4 regions of the Enterobacter sp. I4 genome follow, and region 4 is predicted to be linked to each of the others. Evidence: predicted binding sites of a transcription regulator. Region 4 holds the regulator's gene; each other region holds the start of a gene.

Region 1 (3,118 bases), on a different contig from region 4:
CGTTACCTCAGTGCTGATTGGTGCAAGTAAGACCGCACAAATCGATGATGCGGTCGGCATGCTGGAGAATTTGCATTTCTCTGCGGACGAGTTAATTGCGATCGACAACATACTCAGTAGCACAACATAAAATCATCTTTAACAAAAAGTGCTCTCACCTGTGATTTCGGAGTTGAGGCGATGATAAGGGGCTTTACCACCCCTTAATATTGCGTTAACAGGCCGGACAACGGCCCCGATCGTGAAGGAGAAAAGTATGTTCAGGTCACTGATTCTTGCAGCGGTATTACTGGCTTCGGCCCCGCTGGTCGCCACTGCGGGCGAAATCACCCTGTTGCCATCCGTAAAATTACAAATTGGCGATCGTGATGACTACGGCAGATACTGGGACGGTGGCTACTGGCGCGACCGTGACTACTGGCATCGTCATTATGAATGGCGTAAAAACCGCTGGTGGAAACACGACAACGGCTATCACCGCGGCTGGGATAAACGCAAAGCCTATGAACGCGGCTACCGTGAAGGCTGGCGCGACCGCGATGACCGCCACGGCGGCAGGGGTCACGGGAGAGGCCGCGGACACGGCCATCACCATTAATTCTGAAAGGAGCCTTGCGGCTCCTTTTTTTATAGCCCTGCGATTGTGCCGACCAGCAGCCACAGGTTTAGCGCCACGACCACCAGCACGATGGCCCATCCGGTGCGTTTCACCAGCGCCGTATTGACCAGCTCGCCCATCAGCGTTTTGTCACTGGTAAAGATCAGCAGCGGCACCAGCGCAAGCGCAATTCCGAAACTCAGCAATACCTGGCTCATCACCAGAATGCGGGTTGGATCCAGCCCCATCAGAATGACAATAAAAGAAGGCAGCATAGTTACCGAGCGACGCACCCACAGCGGAATATGGAAACGGACGAACCCCTGCATAACCACCTGGCCTGCCAGCGTGCCTACAACCGTCGAAGAGAGACCGGCGGCAACGAGGCTCAAGCCAAAAATTGTGGCAGCGGCATGGCTCAGCAACGGCTCCAGCGTCAGATAGGCCTGATCGAGATCGGCGACACCGGTATGTCCGTTAAAGTGGAAGGCGGCAGCGGCGGTCGCCATCATTGCCAGATTCACAAATCCGGCGATGGTCATCGCGATAGCCACGTCCCATTTCGACGCGGAGTAACGCTCCTTACTCGTCCCACCATGCAGGTTCTGGGTCAGGGAAGAGTGGAGATAAATAACGTGCGGCATGATGGTTGCCCCCAGCACCCCGGCCGCCAGAAATACGGCTTCGGACGTAGGTAGCGAAGGGATTACCATTCCCTTCGTCAGCTGCGCCAGGTTCGGCTGAGAGAATACCAGCTCAACGATATAGGCGGCAGCGACAAACAGCAGCAGGCCGCCGATAACTTTCTCCAGGGGCTTCTGTCCCCGCCGCTGAAGCATCAGTATAAGGAACGTGGCGATACCCGTCAGCACAGCCCCCTGCAGCAGGGAGACGCCGAGGATGAGCTTGAACCCGATCGCCGCCCCGATAAACTCGGCGAGATCGGTGGCCATGGCGATAATTTCCGCCTGAACCCAGTAAAACCATACCGCCGGTCGCGGATAGTGGTCGCGGATTTGCTCCGCCAGGTTTTTTCCGGTGGCAATGCCGAGTTTGGCCGAGAGCATCTGAATCAGCATTGCCATCAGATTAGCCCACACCACCACCCACAGCAGCTTATAGCCGAAACTGGCTCCGGCCTGAATATTGGTCGCAAAATTACCCGGATCGATGTAGCCAATAGCGGCAATGAATGCAGGTCCCATTAATGCGAACCGCAACTTGCGTGCCGCCCTGCCGCTGCTACGCTCTACGCGACTGTTAGTCATTTCTGCCTCTGGAAATATAGCCTTTGCTATGTTTTATGCTATCAAAATGAGAATGATTATCAAGATCATTTAAAGTGGTTAACATGATTTCTCTGATAGCCGGGAACGATAGACAGGCAGGTGGAGCGATATCACAGAATGTGAAAATGCACGAACATTTGTGAAGCGTAGCACACAAACTTAACTTTTCACTCATTTACCTAACATAACAAAAATGTATTGTTGATCACTATTTTTGAGACTCGTCACAGGATGTAACTATAGTGTGGCCTTGATCTCGTTTTCTTTGTGCTTGTTACATAGAATGTGCACGGAAATTAAACCTGCCTCATATTTGGAGCAAATATGGACCGCGTCCTTCATTTTGTCCTGGCACTCGTTGTCGTTACTGCACTTGCATTGCTGGTCAGCACAGACCGCAAAAAAATTCGTATTCGCTATGTTGTCCAGCTGCTGGTCATTGAAGTTTTACTTGCGTGGTTCTTCCTGAACTCCAATGTAGGCCTCGGCTTCGTGAAAGGCTTCTCCGAAATGTTCGAAAAACTGCTCGGATTTGCCAACGAAGGGACAAACTTCGTCTTTGGCAGCATGAACGATCAGGGTCTGGCCTTCTTCTTCCTGAAGGTTCTCTGCCCTATCGTCTTCATCTCCGCCCTGATCGGGATCCTGCAGCACATCCGCGTTCTGCCCGTGGTTATCCGTGCGATTGGTTTCCTGTTGTCCAAAGTCAACGGCATGGGCAAGCTGGAATCGTTCAACGCCGTCAGCTCGCTGATCCTGGGCCAGTCTGAAAACTTTATCGCGTATAAAGATATCCTCGGCAAGATGTCCCGCAACCGCATGTACACCATGGCGGCGACCGCAATGTCTACCGTTTCCATGTCTATCGTGGGCGCGTATATGACCATGCTGGAGCCAAAATACGTGGTTGCGGCGCTGGTTCTGAACATGTTCAGCACCTTTATCGTTCTGTCGATCATCAACCCATACCGCGTGGACGCCAGCGAAGAGAACATCCAGATGTCCAACCTGCATGAAGGACAGAGCTTCTTCGAAATGCTGGGTGAATACATTCTGGCTGGTTTCAAGGTCGCGATTATCGTTGCCGCGATGCTGATTGGTTTCATCGCGCTGATTGCAGCGCTGAACGCCCTGTTTGCGGCCGTTCTGGGGATCTCCTTCCAGGGTATCCTGGGCTACATCTTCTATCCGGTCGCCTGGGTAATGGGTGTGCCGGCGCACGAGGCGCTGC
Region 2 (3,118 bases), on a different contig from region 4:
AGGCAGTAGAAAAGCTGGTCTTCACCGATGCGCGACGTGGTGGCCTCGTGCTCAAGCTGGGCGCTGTTGTTACGGCACTCGACGTACGGGAAGGTATGCGCCCCGCAGTCGGCACCAATCAGCATCGAGTCGCACTGGGTGAAGTTACGCGCGTTGGTGGCCGTCGGCATAATTTTCACCAGCCCGCGGTAGCTGTTCTGGCTGTGCCCGGCGGAGATACCTTTGGAGATGATGGTCGATTTGGTGTTTTTACCGATGTGGATCATCTTGGTGCCGGTATCGGCCTGCTGATGTCCGCTGGTCAGGGCCACGGAGTAAAACTCACCGATGGAGTTATCCCCGCGCAGAATGCAGCTCGGGTATTTCCAGGTAATGGCGGAGCCGGTTTCTGACTGCGTCCAGGACATCTTGCTGTTTTCGCCTTCGCACAGCGCGCGCTTGGTGACGAAGTTGAGGATCCCGCCTGTATTGCCGTCGCCCGGGAACCAGTTCTGCACCGTGGAGTATTTCACTTCCGCGTCTTTATGGATGATGACTTCCACCACCGCCGCGTGCAGCTGGTAGCTGTCGCGTACCGGCGCGGAACAGCCTTCAATGTAGCTGACGTAGCTGCCATCGTCCGCCACCAGAATGGTGCGTTCAAACTGGCCGGTTTTTTCCGCGTTGATGCGGAAATAGGTCGACAGCTCCATCGGGCAGCGCACCCCTTTCGGCACGTAGATAAAGGTGCCGTCTGAGGCTACCGCCGCGTTCAGCGCCGCGAAGAAGTTATCGTTACTCGGTACCACGGTGCCGATATACTTTTTCACCAGCTCCGGATGGTCGTGAATGGCTTCGCCGAAGGAGCAGAAAATGATCCCCTGCTCCGCCAGCTTTTCACGGTAGGTCGTTGCCACCGATACGGAGTCAAAGATGGCGTCCACCGCCACCTCTTTACCCTCACGCACGGGCACGCCGAGCTGGTTAAACGCCTCTTCCACCTCTTTGCTCAGGAAGCTGTTATACGCGCCCGTTTGCTGTACCGCACCGGGCTGCGACGCGCAGGTGTCATCACAGCTGCCGCAGGATGGCGCGGAGTAATAGCTGTAATCCTGATAGTTCAGCTTGTCATAGTGCGCCTTAAGCCAGTGTGGTTCGTCCATCTCCAGCCAGGCGCGGAAGGCGCTGAGGCGAAACTCCAGCATCCACTCAGGCTCGTTACGCTTGGCCGAGATGGCGCGCACGACGTCTTCATTAATGCCTTTCGCCAGCTCGTCGGTTTGCAGCTGCGTGAAGAAACCCTCTTTATAGTTGAGGTGTCCGCCGCTCCAGGTGTTTACATCACTCGTTGCTTCAGTATTACGAGACATAGTACCGCCTATACCCCAAAGCTTTCGCCGCAGCCGCATTCGTTCTGGGCTTTCGGGTTATGAAATTTGAATAACTGGTTTAAACCTTCCCGAACGTAATCGACTTCAGTTCCGTCGATAAACGGCATGGCCTGAAGCGCGACGTACAGTTTTGCTCCGTCGGTTTCAAAGACCAGGTCATCTTTTTCGGGCTCGGTAACGGTGTCCAGCACGTAGCCAAAGCCCGCGCAGCCGGTCTGCTTAACGCCCAGGCGCACGCCGAGGATATCGGGGTTTTTCCCCACCAGCTCGTGTATGTGGGCCGCTGCCGCAGGCGTGAGCGTTAAGCCACGCCAGGCGAAATCGGCCGGATTGAAGGTTTCTGAATGCAGTTCCATAGGTCCACCTCATCTGATAAGCCACCAGGGCATAACACCATGTTAGTGATAACGATTATCACTTCAACCCCCTGCGAGCAGGGGCTTTGGGCTAAACCGCCCTTTTTGGCTACTTTCATTAAGCATAGACCCTGTGACGGGATGCGGATGGGATGGTTATATTTGTTCAATGCATTGATAAATAATGCATTTCATCAGAAAGATCGTGGCGTGGCAGGCAAAAAGAAAAAATGCATTGAAAATACCTATTTTTGAGATAGATATTGTTCAGGACTGAAGAAGGAAATGCTTAAACAAAAAAGGCCCTGACGGACCCCCCTTAATTTAGTGGTGGAACGATACCGCAAAGCCCTGTTCACGCCAGTGGTCGAGCTGTTCCTGCTGGCGAGGCGTCGGCGCTTTACCTGTCCAGACGAATATTTTTTGCCCCGGGAAGAGTTCCGGGCGCGGAGAATCAATCGGTTCAGCCAGTACGTCAATGTGCCAGCCTTTACCGGCAAGACGCGCCGCTTCCAGCCACAGGTGCGTACGGTCGTCGCATTCCCACCCTACCAGCAGCGCGTCTTTACCGGCTTTTTTTCGCGCATCCAGCAGGCTTGTGACGGCAAACTCGATCAGGACGCCGTCGAGCAGGCTCGCCATATGGCGCACCGTATTCTGATCCTGGTTCATTCGCTGTCGTACCGGGGTAATGATGTTATCGATCAGGGCGTCCATCGCATGGTCGCGGCGGAACTCGCCGATTTTGGCGCGCAGCTTTGCCGGGCTGGCATAGCGCAGAACGGTCAACATCTCTTCCTGGAAGGATGCCCAGTTCCCCTGCGTCATCACTTCTTTATTTTCAAGAAGGGCTTTTACTTTGCCGACCGAAATGCCCGTTTTCATCAGGCGTTTGATCTCTTCGATACGCAGGATATCCTCATCGTCAAACTGACGATGACCCCCTTCGCTGCGCTGCGGCTTCAACAATCCATAACGGCGCTGCCAGGCACGCAGCGTAACGGGGTTGATACCGCATCGTTCGGCCACTTCGCCGATACTGTAATAGGCCATTAACTCCCTCACGCTCAATACTTCCATACCTAACCTAACCAACCTTATCAGATTGTACAAACCATTTGTATAACTAACTCCTCGTTCTGAGCAAGTGAATGGCTCAATGAGCCATTCACTCGTTAATATATTGTTGTATAAATTTTGCCGTACGTACAGGTAACTCTTGCGGGTTCAGTACAAGTTTTTAAAAATCGAACTTTTTCTCAGGCCACGCAATCGCCGGAATACCGCCAAGGCGCGGGCTGGCAAACAGGTGTCCCTGGAACTGAGAAATCCCGGCAGACTCCAGCCACATCCACTCTTCCGCCAGCTCGACGCCTACGGCACAGAACTGGA
Region 3 (3,118 bases), on a different contig from region 4:
AGCATGATCAACGATCTGCTGGTGATGTCGCGCAATCAGCAGAAAAACGCGCTGGTGAGCGAAACGGTGAAAGCCAATCAGCTGTGGCACGAGGTGCTGGACAACGCGGCGTTCGAAGCGGAGCAGATGGGCAAATCCTTCACCGTCAATTTCCCGCCGGGCCCGTGGCCGCTGTACGGTAACCCCAACACGCTGGAAAGCGCGCTGGAGAATATCGTGCGTAACGCCCTGCGCTATTCCCATACGAAGATTGAAGTGGCGTTTTCGGTGGATAAAGACGGGATCACCATCATCGTGGACGACGACGGTCCAGGCGTCAGCCCGGAAGATCGCGAGCAAATTTTCCGTCCGTTCTACCGTACAGACGAAGCGCGCGACCGTGAATCTGGCGGTACGGGGCTTGGGCTGGCGATTGTCGAAACCGCCATGCAGCAGCACCGCGGCTGGGTGAAGGCCGATGACAGCCCGCTGGGCGGGTTGCGGTTAACGCTGTGGCTGCCGCTGTATAAGCGTTCGTAATCCCCTCACCCTAACCCTCTCCCCATAGGGGAGAGGGGACGGCTCGGTGCGGTCTTTTCACCCTCGCCCCTTTGGGGAGAGGGCCGGGGTGAGGGGCATTATTTACCCCACAATCTCCGCGAACTGCTCTCGATCTTCCCGCTTATCCGCCGCTTCTGCATCGTTCTGGTCCAGCTTGTCGACAGCCCCGCCGCCGACAGGAGCCGATGATACTGCTCGTCATCGAACGGCATATGCCATGCAATGGCGCAGGCCTCATGCACGGAGACATCGCTCAGGCGTGAGGCGAGCGCCAGCGGCGCATCCGCAGCAACCTCTCCCGCCTGCACCACGCGGTACAGCCAGCCGGTTTTAGCCGCGTTTTGCAGCTGGGCCGACATATCCTGAATGCCGAAATGGTAGTTAAGCTTGAAGCACGGCGAGCGTGGCTGCGTCACCTGAATCAGGACATCGCCCCAGCGGTAAATATCGCCGATAAAGACGTTCTTCTCCGTCAGCCCTTCGGTCGACAGATTTTCACCAAACGCCGGCGCGACGAACAGGTCCGCCTGTTCAGGAAATTCGGTTTTCCAGTGCTGATAGTGCTCGCGCGGATAGTGGCACAGCGCGCGCTCGGGCCCGCCGTGGATCTTCTTTTCAGCCTGCTGGTCACCCGCCAGGCCGAGCTCGGTCAGCGTCAGCTCGCCGTCGACCTGCACCTTGGCGATGGCGCTCGGGCGGCTGCCGTCGTACTCCCTTACCTTGCCTGTAAACACATTCACCGGGTAATGCATCTCTACTCCTTCAGATACAAAAAAAGCGAGTCATCAGACTCGCTTCTCACAGGCGTCAATGCAACCTTATTTTTTAGCGGCGAAACGCGCTGCTGCTTCGTCCCAGTTCACTACATCCCAGAACGCTTTGATGTAGTCAGGGCGACGGTTCTGGAACTTCAGGTAGTAAGCGTGCTCCCACACGTCCAGACCCAGGATTGGGAAACCGGATGCGCCAGAAATAGCTTCACCCATCAGCGGGGAGTCCTGGTTCGCAGTAGAAACAACCGCCAGCTTGTCGCCTTTCAGCACCAGCCACGCCCAGCCAGAGCCGAAACGGGTTGCAGCCGCTTTTTCGAATTCCGCTTTGAAGTTATCAACGGAGCCGAAGTCGCGCTCGATAGCCGCTTTCAGGTCGCCCTGAAGGGTGGTGCCGGTTTTCAGGCCTTTCCAGAACAGGCTGTGGTTAGCGTGACCGCCAGCGTTGTTACGCAGCACGGTTTTTTTGTCTGCCGGCAGCTGGTCCAGTTTGGTAATCAGCTCTTCAACAGGCAGGTTTGCGAACTCTGGCAGGCTTTCCAGCGCAGCATTCGCGTTGTTCACGTAGGTCTGGTGGTGTTTAGTGTGATGGATTTCCATCGTCTGCTTGTCGAAATGCGGTTCCAGTGCGTCGTAGGCATACGGCAGGGATGGCAGTGTATAACTCATAATCCTCTCCATTAGTGTCGGGCGGCACAGCTGTTAATGCCGCGTAAGCAGTTGGTTCATTATAGTTAATTAAATGATATTGAAAATGATTATCAATGCCGTATCTTTTATAAGGTTATTCGCGTTTCGATAAATCACAAAATTGTGAGTCTGCTCACCTGCTTAACGTGATAATTGCCACCCTGAACAAAAGTGCGGCAACCTTCTCAAGGTTACTGAACCGCCTAATTTTTACACTCATCAGGTCGGCGGGAAGCCACCGACTATAAAAACGATGAGGATGTAAAAATGAATCATGCGATTACGATGGGTATCTTCTGGCATTTGATAGGCGCGGCCAGTGCAGCCTGTTTCTATGCCCCGTTTAAAAAGATTAAGGGCTGGTCATGGGAAACCATGTGGTCCGTTGGCGGTACGGTCTCATGGCTGATTTTGCCCTGGACCATCAGCGCCATGCTGCTTCCGGATTTCTGGGGCTATTTCTCCTCCTTCAGTGCCTCCACCCTGCTGCCGGTGTTTCTGTTCGGCGCGATGTGGGGCATCGGTAATATCAATTACGGCCTGACCATGCGCTACCTCGGCATGTCGATGGGGATTGGCATCGCGATTGGCATTACGCTGATCGTCGGCACGCTGATGACGCCGATCCTCAACGGCGACTTCGACGTGCTGATCAACACCCAGGGCGGGCGGATGACCCTGCTGGGCGTGCTGGTGGCGGTGATCGGCGTGGGTATCGTCACCCGTGCGGGCCAGCTGAAAGAGCGCAGGATGGGCATCAAGGCCGAAGACTTTAACCTGAAGAAAGGGCTGCTGCTGGCGGTGATGTGCGGCATCTTCTCGGCGGGCATGTCGTTCGCCATGAACGCGGCGAAACCTATGCACGAAGCGGCCGCTGCGCTGGGCGTCGACCCGCTGTACGTGGCCCTGCCAAGCTACGTGGTGATCATGGGCGGCGGCGCGCTGGTAAACCTCGGCTTCTGCTTTATTCGTCTGGCAAAAGTGAAAAATCTGTCGGTAAAAGCCGACTTCTCGCTGGCAAAATCCTTAATCATTACCAACGTGCTGCTCTCCGCCCTTGGCGGCCTGATGTGGTATCTGCAGTTCTTTTTTTACGCCTGGGGCCACGCCAGCATTCC
Region 4 (3,118 bases):
AATGATATCTATGACGGTACGGCCTGGCTGCAGGCGCTGACCTTCGGCTACAAGGTAGGCCAGGTCGATTTGCGTCTGGAAGGGACGTGGGTGAAGGCAGAAGGGCAGCAGGGCTACTTCCTGCAGCGTATGACGCCAACCTACGCCTCCTCCAACGGTCGCCTGGACATCTGGTGGGATAACCGCTCTGACTTCAACGCCGACGGTGAAAAAGCGGTCTTCTTCGGCGCGATGTATGACCTGAAGAACTGGAACCTGCCGGGCTGGGCTGTAGGGGCATCCTACGCGTACGCCTGGGACGCGAAGCCGGGGGATATGGCGACGCCGGACGCTTACTACGATCCGAACTACCGTCTGAAGGAGTCTTCATACAGTCTGGATGCGATTTACACCCTTCAGGAAGGCCGGGCGAAAGGCACGATGTTTAAGCTGCACTTCACCCAGTATGACAACCACTCCGATATCCCGAGCTACGCGGGCGGTTACGGCAACATCTTCCAGGATGAACGTGACGTGAAGTTCATGGTCATCGCGCCATTCACCATCTTCTGATGAAGAGTCCGGCGGGTTAGCTCCCGCCGAACCGGAGACTAAATATGATGAAAAAAATCGTAATCGTCGCGCTGCTGGCATCGGGGCTGGTGGCGTGCGCGCAGGAACCGGCGCCAAAGGAAGATTCTCGCCTGAAGGAGGCGTATAGCGCCTGCATCAATACCGCGCAAGGCTCGCCTGAGAAGATTGAAGCCTGCCAGAGCGTGCTGGACGTGCTGAAAAAAGACAAGGCGCACGAGCAGTTCGCCAAGCAGGAAACCGTTCGCGTGATGGACTATCAGGCCTGCATTCAGGCGCGTAAAACGGGTAACGATCAGGAAGTGGCGAAGCGTTGCGACAAGATTTGGGAAGACATTCGAAGCAATAACGGTAAGTAACCTGCTGTTATCCTCCCCGGTGGCGCTGCGCCACCGGGCTTTTTTTGGGCAAAAAAAAGCCAACCTTTCGGCTGGCTCAGAGTATGAACGCTAACTTATTTTGCGTCGTGCGCGTGTTCATTTTCGCGGCAATCACCTTCAGCGCAGTGACCGTACAGGTACAGGCTATGGTTAGTCAGGCGGATGCCATGACGGGCGGCGATTTCACGCTGGCGTGATTCAATGGAATCATCGCTAAATTCAATGACCTTGCCGCAATCGAGGCAGATCAGGTGATCGTGGTGGTGCTGCTGAGTCAGCTCGAACACGGATTTACCGCCTTCGAAATTATGACGAGTAACAATGCCCGCGTCATCGAACTGGTTCAGCACACGATAGACGGTTGCCAGCCCAATCTCTTCACCCATATCGATAAGACGCTTGTAAAGGTCTTCCGCACTGACATGGTGATTGTCTGGCCCCTGAAGCACTTCAAGGATTTTTAACCGAGGAAGCGTTACTTTCAGGCCAGCTTTCTTTAATGCGGTATTGTTGTCAGTCATGCGGAATCTGTCCTGTTGCTAAACGATTCACTTCTAAAGAAGAAGTGACAGAAAATGCACTTGGGATAATGCGTCTCATTATAGAACTGCCATGGCTAAATGAAAACTGCAAGTCTCAAGCAAAGTATGCTTATAAAAACGTGGTATCACCAACAAACTTGTTCGATGGCACCCACTTTTTACCAGGGGGATATTGTACAGGTCTGAACGAAAAAGTTAAAAGTTTGTAGCAATTAATTTAATCGGTATAACCTGGAAAACGGGCGCAACCGGAGCTGCGCCGCAGGGAAATCAGGCGTTAAGAATGTCGTCCAGGTTCAGCTCTTCGCGGATCTGCTTAACCCATTTTTCAACACGCTCAGCGGTAAGCTCTGGCTGACGGTCTTCGTCAATCGCCAGGCCAACGAAGTGATCGTCATCTGCCAGGCCTTTAGAGGCTTCGAAGTGATAACCCGCCGTTGGCCAGTGGCCGACAATTGCCGCACCGCGTGGCTCAATGATGTCGCGAATGGTGCCCAGCGCATCACAGAAGTATTCAGCATAGTCTTCCTGATCGCCACAGCCGAACAGGGCAACCAGCTTGCCGTTGAAGTCGACTTCTTCCAGCGTCGGGAAGAAATCATCCCAGTCACACTGCGCTTCACCGTAGTACCAGGTCGGGATGCCCAGCAGCAGGATGTCATAGCCCTCGAGATCTTCTTTGCTGCTCTTGGCGATGTCATGCACATCAGCAACGTCTTTACCGAGCTGTTTTTGAATGTTTTTTGCGATATTTTCAGTATTGCCGGTATCACTGCCAAAGAAAATGCCGATGATTGCCATGAGTAAAATAACCTCTTGAAACTTAATGGTATGGTGGCGCAAATTGTCCACGGATAAGGGCAATAATAGCAGAACTGGCAACCCTGCGGAAACAGCTATCACGCAGGACTGCACTCTGTGCTACATGAAAAGGGTAATATTGGGGATTTTCTGAGTTACGCCTTGCCGCGTAAGGCCTCAAGTTGGGCGATCAGCATCTCTTCGATCAGTTCGCTGCGGCTGATGTTGCGCGCGTCAGCCAGCTCGTTAAGCGCATCGACGGCATCGGCATTCAGCTTCAGTTCGACACGCTTAAGCCCACGATTTTTATCGCGTTTAAGCTGGTTGCGTTTATTAATACGCAGCTGTTCATCACGCGAAAGCGGATTCGTTTTCGGTCGTCCCGGTCGACGCTCATTCGCGAACAGATCTAGTGTCGTACGGTCCGTTTGTTCTTTGGCCATGATTCTGAGACTTCGGGGGAAACACGCCGCCCTGCTAATGCCCGGGCGATAAGCGCGCCATCATACATCACCCAAATCCACACGCCAACGACTGGAAGCCCGTCGTCTTCCGGTCGCTGGCTTTTTAATCAATTCGCAGTATCAGTGAGATAGCGACGAATGGCGCGCAGTACGGCATCCGGTTTTTCCGCGTGCACCCAGTGCCCGGCGCCGGCAATCACGTGGGCGCGAGCCTGCGGGAACTGCGCCAGCAGCGTGTCGCGGTACGCGTCAGTGACGTAGGGGGAGTTACCGCCACGGATAAAGAGGGTAGGGTGCGGCCAGGCGGGTACATTCTCCCAGCCCACGATGTGCGAATATTGATCCCACAGCACCGGCACGT

What was found. Region 4 encodes Fur, which represses iron uptake genes when iron is present. Its sites were predicted from a motif close to ATAATAATGAGAACNACTATCAA; they were not measured.
Region 1: a site for Fur is predicted at 1,907-1,929, ahead of MOQ06_RS05585 (Nramp family divalent metal transporter). Genes of this name have one in related genera too.
Region 2: a site for Fur is predicted at 1,766-1,788, ahead of sufA (Fe-S cluster assembly scaffold SufA). Genes of this name have one in related genera too.
Region 3: a site for Fur is predicted at 2,053-2,075, ahead of sodA (superoxide dismutase [Mn]). Genes of this name have one in related genera too.

What each region holds. Positions count from the first base shown of each region.
Region 1 is NZ_JALBUO010000001.1:1,176,171-1,179,288, reverse strand. Features, by position in the region: gene mgrA (L-glyceraldehyde 3-phosphate reductase) at 1-130, shown strand, start outside; gene MOQ06_RS05590 (DUF2502 domain-containing protein) at 257-598, shown strand; gene MOQ06_RS05585 (Nramp family divalent metal transporter) at 628-1,866, opposite strand; gene nupC (nucleoside permease NupC) at 2,212-3,118, shown strand, end outside.
Region 2 is NZ_JALBUO010000001.1:2,530,143-2,533,260, forward strand. Features, by position in the region: gene sufB (Fe-S cluster assembly protein SufB) at 1-1,349, opposite strand, end outside; gene sufA (Fe-S cluster assembly scaffold SufA) at 1,358-1,726, opposite strand; gene MOQ06_RS12015 (MerR family transcriptional regulator) at 2,051-2,779, opposite strand; gene MOQ06_RS12020 (diguanylate phosphodiesterase) at 2,967-3,118, opposite strand, start outside.
Region 3 is NZ_JALBUO010000002.1:1,109,423-1,112,540, forward strand. Features, by position in the region: gene cpxA (envelope stress sensor histidine kinase CpxA) at 1-519, shown strand, start outside; partial or broken gene yiiM (6-hydroxyaminopurine reductase) at 618-1,351, opposite strand; gene sodA (superoxide dismutase [Mn]) at 1,359-1,979, opposite strand; gene rhaT (L-rhamnose/proton symporter RhaT) at 2,268-3,118, shown strand, end outside.
Region 4 is NZ_JALBUO010000003.1:542,960-546,077, reverse strand. Features, by position in the region: gene chiP (chitoporin) at 1-552, shown strand, start outside; gene chiQ (ChiQ/YbfN family lipoprotein) at 600-929, shown strand; gene fur (ferric iron uptake transcriptional regulator) at 1,025-1,471, opposite strand; gene fldA (flavodoxin FldA) at 1,763-2,293, opposite strand; gene ybfE (LexA regulated protein) at 2,449-2,736, opposite strand; gene ybfF (esterase) at 2,865-3,118, opposite strand, start outside.